DNA from 3 places in the Priestia sp. 3CA3 genome. Region 3 is predicted to be linked to each of the others. Evidence: riboswitches for the same ligand, from Rfam matches in the RefSeq annotation. Region 3 holds a riboswitch; each other region holds the start of a gene.

The links. A riboswitch is a leader RNA that binds a small molecule or an ion and turns the genes downstream of it on or off. The one in region 3 is predicted to bind cyclic di-AMP.
Region 1: another riboswitch for cyclic di-AMP. It lies ahead of AC1VNJ_RS04335 (dicarboxylate/amino acid:cation symporter); the one in region 3 lies ahead of kdpF (K(+)-transporting ATPase subunit F).
Region 2: another riboswitch for cyclic di-AMP. It lies ahead of AC1VNJ_RS22780 (potassium channel family protein); the one in region 3 lies ahead of kdpF (K(+)-transporting ATPase subunit F).

What each region holds. Positions count from the first base shown of each region.
Region 1 is NZ_JBXENJ010000001.1:850,782-857,302, forward strand. It holds gene AC1VNJ_RS04330 (NAD(P)/FAD-dependent oxidoreductase) at 1-1,409, shown strand, start outside; cyclic di-AMP (ydaO/yuaA leader) riboswitch at 2,013-2,167, shown strand; gene AC1VNJ_RS04335 (dicarboxylate/amino acid:cation symporter) at 2,348-3,583, shown strand; gene AC1VNJ_RS04340 (aspartate aminotransferase family protein) at 3,692-5,041, shown strand; gene AC1VNJ_RS04345 (CoA transferase subunit A) at 5,042-5,743, shown strand; gene AC1VNJ_RS04350 (3-oxoacid CoA-transferase subunit B) at 5,728-6,390, shown strand; gene AC1VNJ_RS04355 (peptidase) at 6,404-6,521, shown strand, end outside.
Region 2 is NZ_JBXENJ010000010.1:117,284-123,804, forward strand. It holds gene AC1VNJ_RS22775 (TrkH family potassium uptake protein) at 220-1,539, opposite strand; gene AC1VNJ_RS22780 (potassium channel family protein) at 1,543-2,202, opposite strand; cyclic di-AMP (ydaO/yuaA leader) riboswitch at 2,327-2,471, opposite strand; gene AC1VNJ_RS22785 (carboxymuconolactone decarboxylase family protein) at 2,587-3,045, opposite strand; gene AC1VNJ_RS22790 (Lrp/AsnC family transcriptional regulator) at 3,166-3,621, shown strand; gene AC1VNJ_RS22795 (peptidyl-prolyl cis-trans isomerase) at 3,910-4,812, opposite strand; gene AC1VNJ_RS22800 (S1C family serine protease) at 4,809-6,083, opposite strand; gene AC1VNJ_RS22805 (response regulator transcription factor) at 6,306-6,521, shown strand, end outside.
Region 3 is NZ_JBXENJ010000002.1:293,947-300,467, forward strand. It holds gene kdpDN (KdpD-like non-kinase potassium sensor) at 1-402, opposite strand, end outside; gene kdpC (potassium-transporting ATPase subunit KdpC) at 456-1,022, opposite strand; gene kdpB (potassium-transporting ATPase subunit KdpB) at 1,036-3,111, opposite strand; gene kdpA (potassium-transporting ATPase subunit KdpA) at 3,133-4,794, opposite strand; gene kdpF (K(+)-transporting ATPase subunit F) at 4,819-4,905, opposite strand; cyclic di-AMP (ydaO/yuaA leader) riboswitch at 5,197-5,337, opposite strand; gene AC1VNJ_RS06345 (hypothetical protein) at 5,353-5,490, opposite strand; cyclic di-AMP (ydaO/yuaA leader) riboswitch at 5,563-5,705, opposite strand; gene AC1VNJ_RS06350 (undecaprenyldiphospho-muramoylpentapeptide beta-N-acetylglucosaminyltransferase) at 5,864-6,521, opposite strand, start outside.

The DNA of each region.
Region 1 (6,521 bases), on a different contig from region 3:
ATGAGCTAACGTTAAAATTACCGGAAGCAACTATTTTATTAATCGATAAAGGACACGATATCTATCGACGTAATTGTCCGATTCTTCAGAAAAAAATTGAAAAATGTCCGCCTGCGGTTGGCAAAAAAGAGTTTGCTGGCTGTTTGCCTGCTTGTTCTATCACAAATGGTTTCGGTGGAGCCGGCGCATATTCAGATGGAAAATTTAATATCACAAGTGAATTTGGAGGCTGGATGACGGATTATCTGTCTGAATCACAGGTGGTAGATTTAATTAAATACGTGGATGAAATTAATTTAAAACACGGAGCAACCGATACGATTACGGATCCGTTAACTGATAAAGTTCGTGAAATTGAAAAACGCGGATACGCAGCAGGATTAAAGCTATTGCGTGCCCAAGTGCGTCATTTAGGAACAGAGCAAAATTTAGAAATTTTAAAAAGCATTTATGAATATTTAAAAGAAAAAATTGATATGCAGTATAAAACGGAAGTAGCCGATTTAATAACAGAAAAAGAAGATGGTCAGCATATCGTGCGCGGTATTGAATTGAAAAATGGTGAAAGAATTACGGCTGATAAAGTGGTGGTTTCACCAGGTCGAGACGGCTCGAAGTGGATGAGCGACTTACTAAAAAAACGTCGTTTGAAAATGATTAACAATCAAGTGGACATCGGCGTTCGAGTAGAAACATCCAACGTTGTTATGGAAGAAATCAACAAGCACTTGTACGAAGGGAAATTCATTTACAATACGTCCGTAGGTACAAGAGTTAGAACGTTTTGCAGCAATCCTTCAGGACATGTGGTAGTAGAGAATCATTCAGGTATTATGTTAGCAAATGGACACGCATACAAAGATCCGAAGCTTGGAAGTCAAAATACGAACTTTGCGCTGCTTGTTTCTCATAAATTTTCGGATCCATTTGATCAGCCGAACGAATATGCGCACGAAGTATCAAGATTAGCTAATATGCTGTCAAACGGGGGCTTAGTTGTTCAAAAGTATGGAGATATTTTAAAGGGCCGCCGTTCAACAGCGAATCGAATTAAAGAAGGCTTTTTAGAACCAACGTTAAAAGAAGCTGTACCGGGTGACTTAGGCTTAGTGCTTCCTTACAATACGATGAAAAGCTTAATTGAAATGACAGAAGCACTGGATCATGTAACGCCTGGGTTAGCATCTGAACATACGCTGTTTTACGGTGTGGAAGCGAAATTTTACTCAGCCCGTCCGAAGTTAAATGATAAGTTTGAAACTGAAATTTCCGGTTTATACGTGGGAGGAGACGGAGCTGGTATTACGCGAGGACTCGCGCAGGCAAGTGCGTGCGGTGTGTGGGTAGCGCGTGACATTGTTGAAAAATTAAAGAATCGCAAAGCAAGTTCTGAACCTGTTACTGTATAAAAAAAGAGGCCGTCACGGCCTCTTTTTTTATATGTGTTAAATAACGAGAGGGAATAAGTAAAAAGTAAAGAACTTGTACCGTTCCAACTCCGATAGTTTTATATGATAATTACCCGCTCCTTTTTTAAAAGATAGTAGGAAATCTATACTTCTATCTTGAGCAGAATTAAGTAGAATAAAGGGAATTGATAATGTCGATTTCTTCGCATCAATAAAGTCAGTGAAATTTTAAGGAGTGTATATCAAGCAGTACAAGGATAAAATCAACAGTTGGAAAGAGTTATTTTTTTGATAAGTAAAATATTTATGGAAGCAGTAAAGTACATGGATGTCAGAATAATTATACATATTTATGAATGATATTAATGAGAAGAAAGTTCACTTTATAAACTATTTTTTGAATTAATTTTTTATTCATTAGATTGTAAGTCTTGTTAAATAGGTGTTTTTAGTTTATTGAAATATGATGTAAATATTTTAAAATATAACAATTCTCAACTTTTTACGATAAAATCATGCATTATTTTTGAATAAAAACTTGACAGAAACATATAAAATGAATTTTAATTAAAGTAACAATTATTATCATGCAAAAATATTAAAGAAAATTATTTGCTTAATCTCTTTTGTTTTATAAGAGAACGGAGGACCCATATTTGTGCGTAATGTACTTGGGGTGAATCTTGAATGAATCAAGTAGGGTAACTCACATACCCGAATCCGACAGCTAACTCCGTAAGCATTCAGTGAGGGAATAACAGGTCTATGAAACCATGATATTCTCATGGTTTTTTGTATAGCTAAAAATATTCCTAAACTATTAATCTGAAAATTTTTAATATATTGTATATTTTGAGTGTTATCGCCCTCAATGCATGGTAAAATAAGTATGGTAGTTAGAATCATTCTAATATAATTTATTTACGGGAGGTAAATCTATGAAGCTATCGACAAAGATTATTATCGCGCTAATTGCTGGTGCTATTGTAGGAGTGTTAATCAATGCTTTTGCTCCAAGTGCTTTTGCTCCGCTGGACAAGTACTTGTTTACACCGCTTGGCCAAATTTTCTTAAGCTTAATTAAAATGCTTGTTGTACCAATTGTGTTTTTCTCTATCACGTTAGGTGTAGCAGGTTTAGGAGATCCTAAAAAATTAGGAAGAATCGGGGCAAAAACAGTTTCCTACTTCCTAGTGACAACAACCGTTGCAATTATTATCGGTTTAATTTTAGCGTATGCAATTAAACCGGGTACATTTGGATCTTTTGATACACAAAACGCTTCTTTTGAAGCTGAAAAAGCACCACCTGTTGGAGAGACATTCTTAAATATGATTCCAGTCAATCCAATTCAAGCGATGGCTGAAGGGAATATGCTTCAACTTATCGTTTTCTCTATCTTTATCGGTTTTGGTATCACGATGCTTGGAAGTAAAACAAAAGGACTTTACAATTTACTTGAGCAAGGAAATGAATTGATGATGTACCTTGTGAATCTAGTGATGAAGTTTGCTCCGTACGGAACATTTGGGCTTCTTGCAACCGCGGTTGGAAGTCAAGGCTGGCAGGCAATTAAAGCGATGGGGCTATACATGATTGTAGTCGTGCTCGCGCTGTTCATCCATTCAATCGTAACATATGGGGGATCAGTCGCTCTTATGGCCAGACGTAACCCTATTGAATTTTTTAAGGGGTTTGCTCCTGCGATGACAGTTGGATTCAGTACATCAAGCAGTAATGCAACGCTTCCGATTTCAATGAATGTGGCGCAAAAAAATCTTCGTGTCCCCGAGTCTATCAGCAGTTTTGTTCAGCCATTAGGTGCAACTATTAACATGGATGGAACGGCAATTATGCAAGGTGTAGCGACTATTTTTATTGCGCAAGTATACGGGGTTGATCTGTCGTTGGGCGCTCTTGTGACGGTTGTGTTGACAGCGGTGCTTGCTAGTATTGGTACAGCAGGCGTGCCGGGAGTTGGTCTTATTATGCTAGCGATGGTACTGAGTTCGGTTGGCCTGCCTGTAGCAGGTATCGGATTAATTATCGGAATTGATCGCTTGCTTGATATGCTTCGTACGTCTGTAAATATTACAGGAGACGCTGCGTGTGCCGTTATTGTGGCTGAGTCAGAAGCAAAGCGTATCGATAAATCTGTAACGCAATCAGCTTAATATGTGTAAAAGCTCTAGCTATATGCTAGGGCTTTTTTTATTGGCAAGAAACTCTTCTTTTCAGCATACAGTTTAATAAGAGTGTGTGTTTGAAAGGAGAGTGCGGAAATGAATAAAACCCATGTGATAAAGCCGCTGCTCGACGACGACTACCCAGTTATTTCATATGGAAAAGGAATTTATTTGTACGACCAAGATGGAAAAAAGTACATAGATGCTTCGTCAGGGGCAGTTACAGCAAGTATCGGACACGGCGTAAAAGAAATTATTGATGCGATGACGGATCAGGCACAGAAAGTTGCGTTTGTATATCGGTCGCAGTTTACAAGCGATCCGACGGAAGCCTTAGCTAAGAAACTATGTGAATTAAGCAGCAATCATTTCCAGTGGAGCTTTTTTGTTAACAGCGGGACAGAAGCGACTGAAACGGCTATGAAAACAGCCATTCAGCATTTTCAAGAGCAAGGAAAGCCAACCAAAACAAAGGTTTTGTCACGCTGGATGAGCTATCACGGTATTACAATAGGAGCGCTGTCTATGTCAGGGCACGTTGGAAGACGAAAACGTTTCTCGTCTTTGCTTGAAGATTATCCTTCGGTTTCACCTCCTTATTGCTATCGATGTCCGTTTCATCAAACCTATCCATCCTGTAATCTTGCTTGTGCACACGAATTGGAAACAGTTATCAAACGAACCGGCCCTGAACATATTGCTGCTTTTATTACAGAGCCCATTGTAGGAGCTGCCGGAGCAGCTCTCACACCTCCACCCGGTTATTATGAAGTGATAAGAGAAATTTGTGATAAATATGATGTGTTATGGATAGCCGATGAAGTCATGACTGGAGTTGGGCGTACAGGCGTGATGTTTGCATATGAGCACTGGGGAGCTAAACCAGACATCATGACGCTTGGAAAAGGAGTGGGAGCAGGATATACACCGATAGCCGTTACGTTAGCTAGCAGCAAAACGATTGAACCTATCATGAACGGATCCAAATTAATTATGAGCGGCCATACGCTAAGCGCTAATCCGCTGTCAGCCGCTGTAGGGCTAGCTGTCTTAGCCTATATTGAAAAGAACGATCTTGTTCAACAAGTAGCGCTGAAAGGAGACTATTTAGTAAAAAAATTGAAGGAGCTTCAACTTCTTTACCCTACCATTGGTGATATTCGTGGCAAAGGCTTACTAGTTGGTCTTGAGCTTGTACAAAATCCAAAAACGAAGGAGCCTTTTTCATCCTCCGAAAATATGACGGCGCGCGTAATAAGTAAAGCCCATAAAAATGGTCTTCTCCTTTATCCTTCACAAGCAGGAACAGATGGAGTAGAAGGAGACGGTATTATTATTGCGCCACCATTTACGATTACTCATCGCCAACTTGATGAAGCGGTCGTGTTGCTTTCGAAAACATTGTATGAAGTACAAAATGAAAAACAGGGAGATGAGGTGAAATAAGTGACAAAGGTCGAAAACTCATTTCAAAAGATTACAACTGTGGAACAAGCAATTGAATACGTGGATCATGCTGCTACGCTGATGATAGGAGGGTTTGGAGGCGTAGGCAGTCCGCCTTCTCTCATTGACGGTCTTATTGAAAGCGAAAAATCAAATTTCACACTGATATGTAATGATTCAGGCTTTCCTCATATTGGTGCGGGAAAATTAGTAAGTCAAGGAAGAATTCAAAAACTGATCGCTTCTCACATTGGATCGAATCCCGTGGCTGGAACGCTTATGACAGAAGAAAAGCTGAAAGTTGAGTTTTCTCCTCAAGGAACGCTTGCTGAACGGATTCGAGCGGGGGGAGTTGGACTTGGAGGAGTACTGATTGATGTAGGAATAGAAAATGACATTATTCAATTTGGAAAAGAAAAAGTGGAAGTAGACGGCAAGACATTTTTAGTTGAAAAACCGCTCACAGCCGACGTGGCTTTTGTATATGCAAAAAAAGCAGATCCATTCGGCAACTTGCTCTATGATAAAAGCGCTCGAAACACTAATCCATTAATGGCTATGGCAGGTCGTATAACTATTGCTGAAGTGGAGGAAATCGTTCCTCTTGGCGACATTGACCCAGAGAATGTGATGACGTCAGGCGTATTTGTGGATTATATTGTGCCTTCAAAAGGAGTGAATTGGAAATGGGTTTGGGAATAGATATTCGTCATCGTATTGCAAGACGTGCTGCGGCTGAAATCAAAAACGGCATGATTGTTAACTTAGGGATTGGCATTCCTTCTCTTATTCCTAATTATGTACCAAGCGCTGTTCATGTGATGTTTCATGCTGAAAACGGAATTTTAGGGTTAGGATCTTCGCCTCCTTTAGGTGAAGAAGATGAGAATGTCTGCAATGCAGCAGGCTATCCAACAACTACTGTTCAAGGGGCTTCATACTGTGATAGTGCTACAGCCTTCGCGATGATTCGAAAAGGATACGTCGATATGACCATTCTTGGTGCGTTAGAAGTGAGTGAAAAAGGGGATTTAGCTAATTGGATTGTGCCAGGTAAGCGAGTTCCTGGGATGGGAGGAGCGATGGAATTAGCTCAAAAAGCGAAAAAAGTCATTGTGCTAATGAATCATACGAGCAAGACAGGAGAACCAAAACTGGTCAAGACATGCTCTTTACCTCTTACTGCTTCGGGCTGCGTGGGATTAGTTATTACGGATCGGGCGGTTTTTAAAGTAGAAAAAGATGCGCTTCTTCTAACCGAGTTAATGTCTCCTTATACCGTAGAGGATATTTTGAGTTCAACAGAAGCGACAGTTCGCCTGAGTGATCAATTGATTACGATACCATAAGGAGGACCATTACATGAACATACAGCAATCTATTCATAACTGGATGACAGAGCATCGTCAAAGTGCAGTGCGTTTACTCAAGCGTTTCGTAGAAGAAGCAAGCGTACAGGGTTCTGAAAAGCATGCGCAGG
Region 2 (6,521 bases), on a different contig from region 3:
CCAAAAAAAGTGAATCATATTTTTGTTTCTTTCGTTATATATAGTAAGAGATTTTTTTACTATAAAAAAGGAGGGGCTTTAATGCGCCGACATTCCAAATTGCCCATTGTTCTTGTTTTTGCCTTCTTTTTATTCATCGCAACTGTTTTGTGCGTAACCTCTTATATGTCTTGAACGTATAAATAATATAAAAAAATCGCCTCATCGAAGGCGATTTTTCTATCCTAGCATTATATCTTCGTTTGGATAGCGAACGGCTTCACGCTTTTGCTTAGATAATGAAAACGCAAGCGTTAATGGCCCCACTTTTCCTAAAAACATGATAAAGATAATAATCACGCGTCCAAAGTACGAAAGTTCAGGAGTCGCTCCCATCGATAAACCTACTGTTCCAAACGCAGAAACAACTTCAAACATAATTTTTACAAACGGCAGGTTTTCCGAAATATTTAACAGGAAGATGGCCCCAAACACAAACATAATTGAAATCATCGTAATGGCTAGTGCCTTAAACACATGAAGAGGAAGAAGTCGTCTCTTTAGCAGCACAATATCTTCCCTGCTTCGTAAAAATGCCCATACAGAAAAGACAATCACCACAAACGTCGTGAGTTTGATACCCCCTCCTGTTGACGCACTCCCTGCACCAATGAACATCAATAAAACCATTAAAAACACCGTTGCGTCATGCAAATGAGCTAAATCAATTGTATTAAAGCCAGCGGTTCTTGTTGTTACCGCTTGAAAATAAGAAGCCCATACTTTGTCTCCTAATGATAAATTTCCGAGCGTATGCGAATTGCCGTACTCTAAGAAAAAAATAAAAAGCATGGCAATCACGTTAATGGCGAACGTGCTGATAATCATAATTTTTGAATGCAGCGTTAGTTTTTTATACGATTTTTTCACCCACATATCAGCAAGGACGGTAAACCCTAACCCACCAATAATAAAGAGAAAAGAAATCGTGATGTTAATAATAGGATCTCCTACATACTGAACTAAGTTATCAGACAGCAGTCCGAACCCTGCGTTATTAAAAGCCGAAATCGAATGAAACAAGCTAAAGAACAGCCCCTTAGACCATCCGAATTCCGGAACCCAGCGTATCGCTAAAAAGAGCAGTGCAACAAACTCAATTAAAAATGAAAAGATGAACAACCTTTTAACTAGCAGCACAACTCCACCGACGCTCGTCTGATTTAATGCCTGCTGAACGAGCATACGCTCTTTAAATCCAATTTTTTTACCTAGCATCATAAAAATCAGCACGGCAAATGACATAATGCCGAGACCGCCTATTTGAATTAACAGCATAATAATCGTTTGACCGATGACGGTAAAACGCGTACCTGTATCTACGACGGCTAAGCCGGTCACTGTCATAGCGGAAGTAGATGTAAAAAGGGCGTCTACCCACCGGATTGGCTCAGTAGTAGAAAAAGGCATCATCAATAGAAGAGCACCAATAATAATTCCTCCGCCAAAAATGGAAACAAGCAGCTGCGGAGGAGTTAGTTTAATGATTTGTTTTTTCATGAGTTAAACTCCTTCTTCTTCAAAACGGTTCAAATCGCGATTATGTCCGATAACAATCAGCATATCTCCTTGTTCAATTATTTCATGCGCGGTAGGCGAAATCACCATTTCCCCGTCTTTTCGCTGAAAGCCGATAATATTGCAGCCGTACTTGGCACGAATGTTCAAATCAAACAGCGTTTTATTATGAAGCTTTTTAGAAGCGACAATTTCGACAATACTATAATCCTTTGACAGTTCAATGTAATCAATGATCTTTTCTGACACCACGTGATGAGCAATCCGCTTCGCAATATCGCGCTCAGGATGAATGACTTTGTCCGCTCCTATTTTCTCCAGCACTTTTTGATGATACATATTCACCGCTTTTACCCATACTTGCTTAACGCCCATATCTTTTAAAAGCATCGTTGCAAGCACGCTTGCTTCAATATCGTCTCCAAACGAAATAAGAGCATGATCAACGTTACGAATGCCTAGCCCTTTTAAGCTAGCTTCATCAATTGCGTTCGCTTGCACGACATATGTAGCTGAGTTGCTATATTTCTTTACTACCTCCTGATTGCGGTCAATAGCGAGCACATCCACATCCAAATTAGCAAACTCTTCAACCAAACTGCCTCCAAAACGACCTAATCCCAATACAGCAAACTGTTTTTTCATAATGTATTTATTCCTTTCTTCAACTGCTGTGTGTTCTCTTAGCTTATACTTTTTCTAAAAAATTACATGTTTTTCTTAAAAAAAGCGCAAAAAAACACAGGAAGGCTCCTGTGTTTTTTCACACTCTTCCCCCTCAAAACGCTTGCGAAGTTAGCTGTCGGGTTCGGGTTTTAAGAGTAACCCTACCTTTTTAAGGATTCACCCCGGAGCACAATATGTGCGTAAATAATGGGTCCTCCGCTCCGTAATGGATTAAGCGATTTTTATTCAAATGTCTATGATCTATTTTTTAGAATAATCGATTCGATTCATGATACGTTTCACTTCACGAAAGCTATCTTACTCCTGTGGATTTTGTCTGTCAAGATATTTTTAGGGAAGACATCACTTGCGCTGCAAACTGCAAAAATCATATAAATCTAAACTGACAATCAGTTTGTGAAATTGATCAAACAAATTAATAACGGCCAAAAGCTCTAATAGCTGCGTATCACTGTAAAATTTCTTTAATTGATCCATATCAGCATCCGTCAAATCCCTTGGACGCACTCGGTATACATCTATAAATCGAAACAGCAGTCGATCTTTTTCTTCCAGCTCTTTTTCTCTTAACACTTTTTGATTAAGCGTCTTATCGCCTACATATGACATGCTCATACACGTCTCACAGCCGTTAACACCTGCTAGATAAAGCCTGATTTTTTCCTTAGTCTCTCTTTTTACTATATCACTGTTCCAAAGCTTGTCGTATAGCTCATCATACAACCTTTTTACATCTGGAATTAAATTCAGTGCTTTTTCAAAATTTGTTCCCTCTTCGTTTGTTAACAAAACTCTTGCCATTTTTTACTCACTCCTTTTTAATTATTATAGTAAGAAAAATGGAGATTTCAGATAACAAATAAAACATATTATCTGCTGTTACTAATCAAATGAAACATTAATATGAAAGAAGGTTTTCAATTGAAAATTGATGAAATTGATTTATCGATTTTGCAGGCACTGCAGCAAAACAGCCGTCTTTCCTTAAGAGAGCTAGGAAAACAAATTAACCTGTCTCCTCCTTCAGTGGCAGAGCGAGTAAGACAGCTAGAGAGCTTTGGTATTATAAAAGGATATACAATCGATATTGATTATGAAAAGCTGCAGTTGCCCGTCTCGTGTTTTATTGAAGTAACCATGAAAAACGGAGAGCACGAGCGTTTTAAACGATTTATTTCTCAGTATCCCTATGCTTTATTCTGTGAACGCATTGCCGGACAGGCTTGCTTCATTACAAAGCTTCAGCTTCCTCACCTGCACGTACTCGAGCAATTTATTAACGAAATTACACCTTATGCCAAAACGATTTCACACATCGCCCTTTCTCACGTGGAGATGTCTTCTGCATTATTGAGTCATTTAAAAGATGAAAAGTGATTGAAACATACGTTCACCGTACTAACGAAAAGATCCGAACGATTCATCGTTCGGATCTTCTTTCCACTAAACTACTTCTGTCCTAGCCTCTTTTATTCGTCCAAAAGCATAAAAAATAACCCTCCAAAGCTGGAGGGTATAAATTTTCCGAATAATGAAAGTTTTACAACTTCATTCTATCAGGTACCGACATTTCTGTCTACTTAAAAATGTAAAAGAGCTCTCTATTAATAGAAAGCTCTTTTACCTGCTTGTTTTTTGAAAACAATCAATCTATATAAAAGGGAACTACCTAAGGTTGAAAGTCACGTGAAACCTTGGCAGTTGATCCTGGATATACCGGTTGATATGATTCAAAACAAGTTCTTTCATCATTTCTTCTTTGACTTCTGATTCCGTTTTTTTATCTTTTTGTTTTAAAATAAGAATATAATAGACTTTACCCATTTTAATGGGCTTACTACACTCTCCGATGTGCTGTTTTTTTAAAACATCTATAAAAGAGGGAGATAGATTCGAAAGCTTTAGATTATCATCATTCTCTATTTTGCTGATGGTCTGGACATCAGCATATTTTTTTTGAACGTCTTGAAGCGATGTTCCTTTTTGCAGCTCAGCCGCAACGGTCTCAGCATCATGTAAAGTTGTAAAAGTTAGCTGCGAAAAAGATACGCGCGTTACATCATTCTCAATACGTGTATAGTAAGCGTCTAGTTCATCAGACGTAATTTGTTTACGGAAATATTCTTCTAATTTAAACTGATTTATTAGCTGTTTAGTTACATCGCTAGAACGAATGTGCAAGACTTCATAGCCTTGTTTTCTTGTATCTTCGTCATATGAACGTTTGATTTGTTTCCACATATCCTCGACTTTTTTCTGTACCCTGTCACTTGTCTTTAGATGCGAAATTAAGATTTTTTGCATGACAAGCTGCCGCAACAACTCTTTGCGGTAGCTTGTATCATTTAGCGGAGCATCGGGATTTAAGAACCCTTCAACTGCTAAAAAACGATTGAATTCAGCTCCTGTCACCTTTCCTCCTTCATACGCTGCCACTTCTTTAGCAGAAGATAGCTGACTAATTTCTACAGAAGGAAACATCGTGTTTGAATGCTTCCCTCCGCAGCCTGTTAAAAATCCGAACGCTGTTAATACTGCTAGCAGCAGCTTTAACGGTGCTGAACTCATCCATTGTTATCCTGCTGCTCTGAAAGCTTCAGAGAAATAGTTTGTTTTTTTCCATTTCGGTACACGTCTAATTTTACCGTGTCTCCTACTTTGCGTTTTGTGTATAGATATTGACGTAAATCACTGGATGTTTTGACTTCATTTCCATCGATGGCAACAATCACGTCTTTTGATTGTAAACCAGCATCAGAAGCAGAAGAGAATGGTTCAACCGTCGTTACGACAACTCCTTCAGACGTATCGCTTGTTAGGCCTAGCTGATCTTGTTTTGTTGCAGCTGAAAGCTGACCTACATCTTGAAGACCTACCCCCATATATGGACGCGTTATTTTTCCGTTTTTCATCAGCTGTTCAATTGTTGGCTGCACTTCATCACTTGGAAGAGCAAAGCCGATTCCTTCTACATTGTCTTCTGAAATTTTCATACTGTTGATACCAACTACTTCACCGGAAGAATTGATCAAGGCACCGCCGCTGTTTCCTGGATTAATCGCCGCATCCGTTTGAATTGCATCTACGTTCCAATTCTCTGAAATAGGGACAGAGCGTTTTGCTGCGCTCACGATACCTTGTGTGACCGTACGAGAAAATTGTTCACCAAGAGGGTTTCCGATTGCAAGAACCGTTTCACCCGCCACTAAATCTGATGATTTTCCGAACTTCGCCACTTGTTCAACATTTTTGTCGGACATTTCAAGCACCGCTAAATCCGTTAGCGCGTCAGCTCCGACAATTTTAGCTTTTTCTTTTTGTCCGTTTGAAAGTGACACTTCTACTTCGCTTGCGCCGTCAATAACGTGGTTATTAGTCACAACGTAGGCTTTTCCATTTTCTTTTTTGAAAATAACACCGGAACCCGTTCCTGCTTCTTGCGTTTGGGTATCTCCAGAAAATGGATTTGTTTGCTGTTGAATATTGTTCACGCCTACAACAGCAGCTGATACTTTATTTACAACTGAAACAAGATCTGACTGATTCACGGTTGTGCTTACTGTTCGAGGCGTTGTGCTCGTTGTTGTTGCCGTTTGAGTCTGCGTTGTTTGATTCGCTGTTTGCGTATCCGCTGAATCCATTAACCCTAGCTGCGGAGCGCCGTATAGCACAATTCCTCCCCCTAGCACTGCTCCCGCGATGGAAGATGCGATCACTGGAAATAAGCGTCTTTTTGGAGGCTGTGATGATGACGCAGGCTGATACTGATCATAGCGCCGCTGGCGGTTTTCATATTCTTCTTTTCGTTCTTCCTCTCTTTCATAATCACGTGGATCCATGAAAATCACTCCTTTTAACGTAGCAAATTTTATGTTATCTATACTATAAAATAAAAGTTTGGGATAAGTATCAAAACAATATGTGAAATTGTGAAAAATTTCTTTATGACAGCAAACACGTAGTATAATAGCGGGTACATAAACCTTTAAAGAAACGCGCATAGATGGCGCAATATGCTTTATTTACCTTAATTTTCATATATTCAGAGGAAGGTGTCAAATTTGAGCTTTACACTATATTTAGTAGAGGATGAACAAAATTTAAACGAAGTTTTAACCCTTTACCTTCAAAAAGAAGGCTGGGACGTTCGCTCATTTTTTAACGGCACGGACGCAAAAGAAATGATTGCAACTCCTCCGCACCTGTGGATTTTAGATATTATGCTGCCTGATATTGACGGGTATCAGCTCATTCGCGAAATCAAGCAGCAAACGCCA
Region 3 (6,521 bases):
AGAAACATCTTCAAAACGTTTTTTATGGCGGCTTGTCGGAACATTTGTGTGAGCAAGTTCATCGATAATTACAACTTTTGGCCGCCTTCTTACAATCGCCAGTAAATCAAGTTCTTGTAATTCTTTTCCTTTATAAAAAACGGTTTCTCTTTGGATTACTTCTAGATTTCCAATCATCTCTTTAGTCTCATTCCTGCCGTGTGTTTCTACATATCCAACTACGACATCTACGCCTTCTTTGACTAAGTCATGTGCATCTTGAAGCATTTTATACGTCTTCCCTACTCCCGGTGCGGCACCGATGTAGAGTTTAAGCTTTCCGCGCTTCTGATTATGAAGTTCACGCAATAGTTCTTCCGGAGTTTTTCTTCGAAAGTATGGATGAGCTTCTTTTTCTTTCATTGTTTGTGCCCCTTTATCACACTCGCTTCAGTACATGAAGCGAGTGCATGTAATTAGCGCTCTCGTTGAACAGCTAAATTTAGCTCTACTACATTTACTCGTTTTTCACCAAAAGCCCCTTGCTGAGTATGTTCTTTGATTAACTCTTTTAGCGTCTGGGTTTTAATATGGGCTGCTTTTGCCACGCGCTCTACTTGTGCATATGCAGCTTGTGGCGTAATATCCGGATCGAGTCCAGAAGCCGAATTCGTGACGGCATCAATCGGAATTCCTTCTTTGGGCACTTCGTTTTCTTTTTTCCACGCCGCTACGGATTTCTCGATACGATTCGTAAGATCTTTATTTGAAGGTGCTAAATTCAACGACCCAGATCCTGCCCCGTTATAATCAATACTAGAGACTCTGCCGTGAAAAAATGCATTGCTTGTAAACTGCTGCCCAATCAGCTTAGAACCGATAACTTGATGATTGTTTGAATAGATTAGGCTGCCGTTTGCTTTACTTGGAACAGCTGTTTGAGCAATACCTGTCATCACAACAGGATAAATAAGACCACAAAGTATCATCATCATAATTGTTAAGCGAACAATAATGCTTCCCGTTCGTTCTGTTTGTATCATCGTTTCTTCTCCTCTACATCACAAATGAAAGTAATAAGTCAATCGCTTTAATCCCAATGAATGGAACTAATACCCCACCTAATCCGTAAATGAACAAATTTTTTCGCAGCAGGGCGTTAGAACTCATCGGCTTATAGGCAATTCCCTTCATGGCTAAGGGAATTAACAGCGGGATAATGACCGCATTAAAAATAAGCGCTGACAATACAGCAGATAGAGGTGAATTCAGCTTCATTACGTTAAGAGCCTCCATTTGCGGAATCGCCAAGGTAAACATCGCTGGAATAATCGCGAAATACTTAGCAATATCGTTTGCGATGCTGAATGTAGTTAAGGCACCCCTTGTCATTAATAGCTGTTTTCCAATTGAAACGACTTCAATAATTTTAGTAGGGTCAGAATCTAAATCCACCATATTTGCTGCTTCTTTAGCAGCTGAAGTTCCGCTGTTCATCGCTAGACCAACGTCAGCTTGAGCAAGTGCAGGGGCATCGTTTGTCCCGTCACCTGTCATCGCAACTAGCTTGCCTTGCTGCTGTTCGTATTTAATAACTTGAATCTTGTCTTCTGGCTTGCATTCCGCAATAAATTCATCTACTCCCGCTTCTTTTGCAATGGTTGCTGCGGTTAACGGATTATCTCCTGTACACATGACTGTTTTAATACCCATTTTACGAAGTTCATCAAAGCGTTCTTTCATTCCTGGTTTTACCGTGTCTTTTAAATAAATCAAACCGTAAATTTTATTATCCGCGGCGACGGCAAGCGGCGTGCCACCAGCTCCTGCAATTTCGTTTGCTTTTTGCTGTAAATCAGAGGGAACCTTTCCGCCATTTGACTCTACCCATGCCGTGACGGCGTCCACTGCCCCTTTTCGTACAGACACATTCTGTAAGTCAATGCCGCTCATTCGCGTTTCAGCTTTAAATTCAACAAACGTTCCTTCGGTTTTTCTAAGATCTTCTACTCCCATGCGATTTTGAATAAAATCAACAACTGAGCGCCCTTCTGGTGTTTCATCATAAAGCGAAGAAACAAATGCCCATTTATAAAGTTCACGTTCGTCTATGCCTTCTACAGTCGTTAACTGATGAGCCATTCGGTTTCCAAACGTAATGGTACCGGTTTTATCTAAAATAATTGTGTTGATGTCACCAGCTGCTTCTACTGCTTTTCCTGACATGGCAATCACGTTAAACTGCGTTACTCGGTCCATCCCAGCAATTCCAATGGCCGATAATAAGCCTCCAATTGTTGTCGGAATGAGACAGACGAGCAGTGAAATTAAAATAGCCGTGTCGAGCTGAAAGTGCAGGTAGTTTGTGAAAACAGGAAGCGTCACAACAACTAGTAAAAAAATAATCGTCAAACTTGTCAAAACCGTGTTTAGCGCAATTTCATTTGGCGTTTTTTGACGCTCTGCTCCTTCAACAAGCGAAATCATTTTATCTAAAAACGATTCACCTTGCTCACACGTAATTTTAATTGTAATTTCATCGCTGACAACTCTTGTACCTCCAGTTACAGAGTTAAAATCCCCGCCTGCTTCTTTCATAACAGGTGCCGATTCACCCGTAATAGCCGATTCATCAACAGACGCCAGTCCTTTAATGATTTCTCCATCTCCAGGAATCATTTCGCCTTGTGAAACGACGACGATGTCTCCTTTTTTTAGTTGCGATGCCGGAACTTGTATCATTTGCCCGTTTTGAAGCTGATTAGCTGTAATATCGCCTTTAGATTGCTTTAATGAGTTTGCCTGTGCTTTTCCTCGACCTTCTGCTAATGCTTCTGCAAAATTAGCAAAAACAATGGTGAAAAATAACACGAGAGATACGGCAACATTAAACCCTGTGCTTACTGTACTTTCTCCGAAAAGGTCCGGAACAACGGCTAAAAAAAGCGTAATTATAAACCCGATTTCTACTACGAACATGATAGGGTTTTTTATCATCGTTCTTGGGCTGAGCTTGATAAAAGCCTGCTTTACTGATTGAATAAAAATCGATGAAGCTTGTGTATCTACAGAACCTTGAATATGACTGTTGCGATCCAATTCAATATTATTTGCAAAATTCCGTTTATTCATTATGATCCTCCGCTTTCTTGATTACAGTGTTAAATACTCAGCAACCGGCCCAAGCACAAGCACTGGGAAAAACGTAAGTGCTCCTACAATAACGGTAGTTCCAATTAAAATGCCGCTAAATAAAGACGTATCCGTTTTAAATGTTCCAGGTGTTTCGGGAACAAGCTGTTTGGATGCTAGTGAGCTCGATACCGCCAGCATTGTAATTAGTCCGAAGTAGCGTCCAATATACATAACAATTCCCGTAGAAATGTTCCAAAACGGCGTTGCATCACCGAGTCCTTCAAAGCCGGATCCATTGTTTGCTGCTGACGACGTAAATTCATACAGTGCCTGACTTAACCCGTGAAAGCCTGGATTTGATATACCTTCCATTCCTAAATGAGTGGTAAGTGCTACAGCTGTTCCTCCTAAAATTAGCAGCGGTTGCAAAATAAGCGTCACGGCGATTAGCTTCATTTCTTTTCCTTCAATTTTTTTACCTACGTATTCTGGTGTTCTTCCAACCATTAAACCTGATAAAAATACGGCGATAATGACGTACATCATGACATTCATAAATCCTGCTCCGACACCGCCAAATACGGTATTTAACATCATATTTCCAAGCGTTAACAACCCGGTAAGAGGCGTAAGAGTATCGTGCATGGTGTTGACTGCACCTGTTTCACTTGCTGTCGTCACGATGGCGTAAAGCGTCGACATGCCGACACCAAAACGGACTTCTTTCCCTTCCATATAACCGTTCGCTTCATTTAAATGAAAAGCATCAAGTCTTGGATTGCCGCCCCACTCTGTTACGAACGCTGTACTTAAAATAACGATAAACAGCATACTCATCGCTACAAATAAGATGCGGCCTTGCTTACGCTGTCCGATCATTTTTCCGTATGTGAAAGGAAGTGCTGTTGGCAATAACAGCATAAGGACGATTTGTAATACATTGCTCAACGCGTTAGGATTTTCAAATGGATGAGCTGAATTGACACCAAAAAATCCCCCTCCGTTGTTTCCTAGCTCTTTAATTGAAAGAAAAGAAGCAACTGGTCCCCTTGCTATTTGCTGTGTTGCCCCTTCTATTGTATGGGCAGTAACCGTTCCGCTTAACGTTTGAGGGACACCTAAAAACATAAATAAAATGCCTGTTATAAAAGCGATAGGAAGTAAAATACGCGTAATTGACTTTACAAAATCAACAAAAAAGTTTCCCATTTCTTTCCCTGCCAGCCCACGAATAAAAGCGATTGCTACTGCAAGTGCCGTTGCTGGTGCAGCAAACATCATAAATACAATGGCGGCCATCTGCGAGAAATAGGACAAACCTGATTCGCCGCTGTAGTGCTGCAAGTTCGTATTTGTCATAAAACTAATGGCCGTGTTAAAAGCAAGTGCCGGATCCATTCCTTTGATGTGGCTTGGGTTAAACGGCAGTACCTCTTGAAACCGGAAGATAAGGTACACCACAAAAATCATAAACGTATTCGCCAAAACAAGAGCAAATGCATATTGCTTCCACGTCTGATTAAGCCCTTTAATTCCTGCTGCTTTAAACATCACCGTTTCTATCTTTCCTATCAAGCTAGTGTTTTTATCGTTTGAAAACACATTCGCTATATAAATACCTACGGGCTTTGCAATAAGCGCTACAAAAACAAGCAGCAGCGCAACTGATAGTAGAAAAATCCCCACTTTTTATTCCTCCGCTTATTAAAATTGTTCTGGATTTAACAGTACATATACTAAATAAATTAAAACGAGAACTGAAATACCTAACAAAATGAACGACACGTTCACTTCTCCTCTCTTTCATCTACTACATGAGACGACCAGCAAATAATTCCGTACATAGCAGCTGTTAATATGACAAGCGTTCCAAGCATGATCATATCCAAGTTGCTCCCTCCTAACTGTTTCCTAACAAAAATGATAGCTTCTAAGTTTAGTGACGGTTTCTTTTCATAAAGCATCACGTCCAAAAAAGCTAACCGTGAGACGTGCTGCTGATTTTTCCCACTAAAAAACCGCAGAAGAGAGTTCTCTTCCGCGGTTTAATGCACGACAAATAAGCCGTGATTCACACGAATTTTTTACTCCCAAAACGCTTACGGAGTTAGCTGTCGGATTCGGGTTATGGAAGTAACCCTACTCAGTTAAGAGATTCACCCCTAGTACATACGTACAAAATATTGGGTCCCCCGCTCATAATTGATTAAGCGTATCTTTGTTATTTAATTTTTAGACTTAATAATAGTTTTTACTGCTGCGTTTAAAACTTTGATTAGCTAACGTAGACAAATAGCGGTTTGCTAGATCAAAAGATTGCTGATCGCACATGGCCCGATATTCAATCATTTGAATCATTTGCTTAGATAAATGCATCCTGACGCTCCTTTCACCTATATTTTGAAAGGAGCGTACTATCCGCTGTTATAGAAAACGACCACGATTACACCATCCTCTCTCTTAACGCTTACGAAGTTAGCTGACGGGTTCGGGTCAAGAAAGTAACCCTACTCAATTAAGAGATTCACCCCTGATAATTGGGTCCTCCGCTCTTTCCTTCTCTTTCAGAAAAGACTCAGCGTTTCACAGTGGAACGTTTCATGAGAGTAATCTTACTCCTGTTAAAATTTACTGTCAACAACATTTTTTGAAATTTTAAAAGCTTTATTTTTCTATATTTATTCATTATTTTAAAATAATAATTTCAGAAGAAAAAAGCGTTCTTATCGAGGAGATAAGAACGCTTTTTTTAGCTCATTTTCTCAATTTCATTTACAAGAATTGAAATGGCATCCGTTTTTGTTGCTTCACGCATTGTACGCTTCATCGTACTTGCCTGCTGCTGAAGCTCATTTACTTCACGCAAAAACAGTTCTTTTGTTAACTGCTCTTCTTCTACAACCATACAGTAGCCTTTTTTCTTAAAGGATTGTGCATTTAAAATTTGATCTCCGCGACTCTGTGCTTTTGATAAAGGAATAATCATCATCGGTTTATGAAGAGCTAAAAACTCAAAAATGGCATTGGATCCGCCGCGTGTAATCACATAATCAGTTGCCGCTAGAACATCAGGAAGCTGTTCGTTTACGTATTCTAACTGACGGTATCCTGACTCTTTTTCAAGGCTTGTATCAATATTGCCTTTTCCGCAAAGGTGTACAATTTGGAATTTCTTTTGCAGTTCAGGCAAAGACTCTCGAACGATTTCATTAATACGGCGTGCTCCTAAACTTCCGCCCATAATCGTTAAAATGGGGCGCTTATCATAAAAGCGTAGCCAGCTTTCCCCGTTCGCTGCGCTTCCGCTAAATAGCTCTTTTCGAATAGGTGAACCAACAACCTGCACTTTTTCTTTTGGAAAGTAGTTTGCGGCTTCATCAAAAGAAGTAAAAATTTTAGTGGCAAAT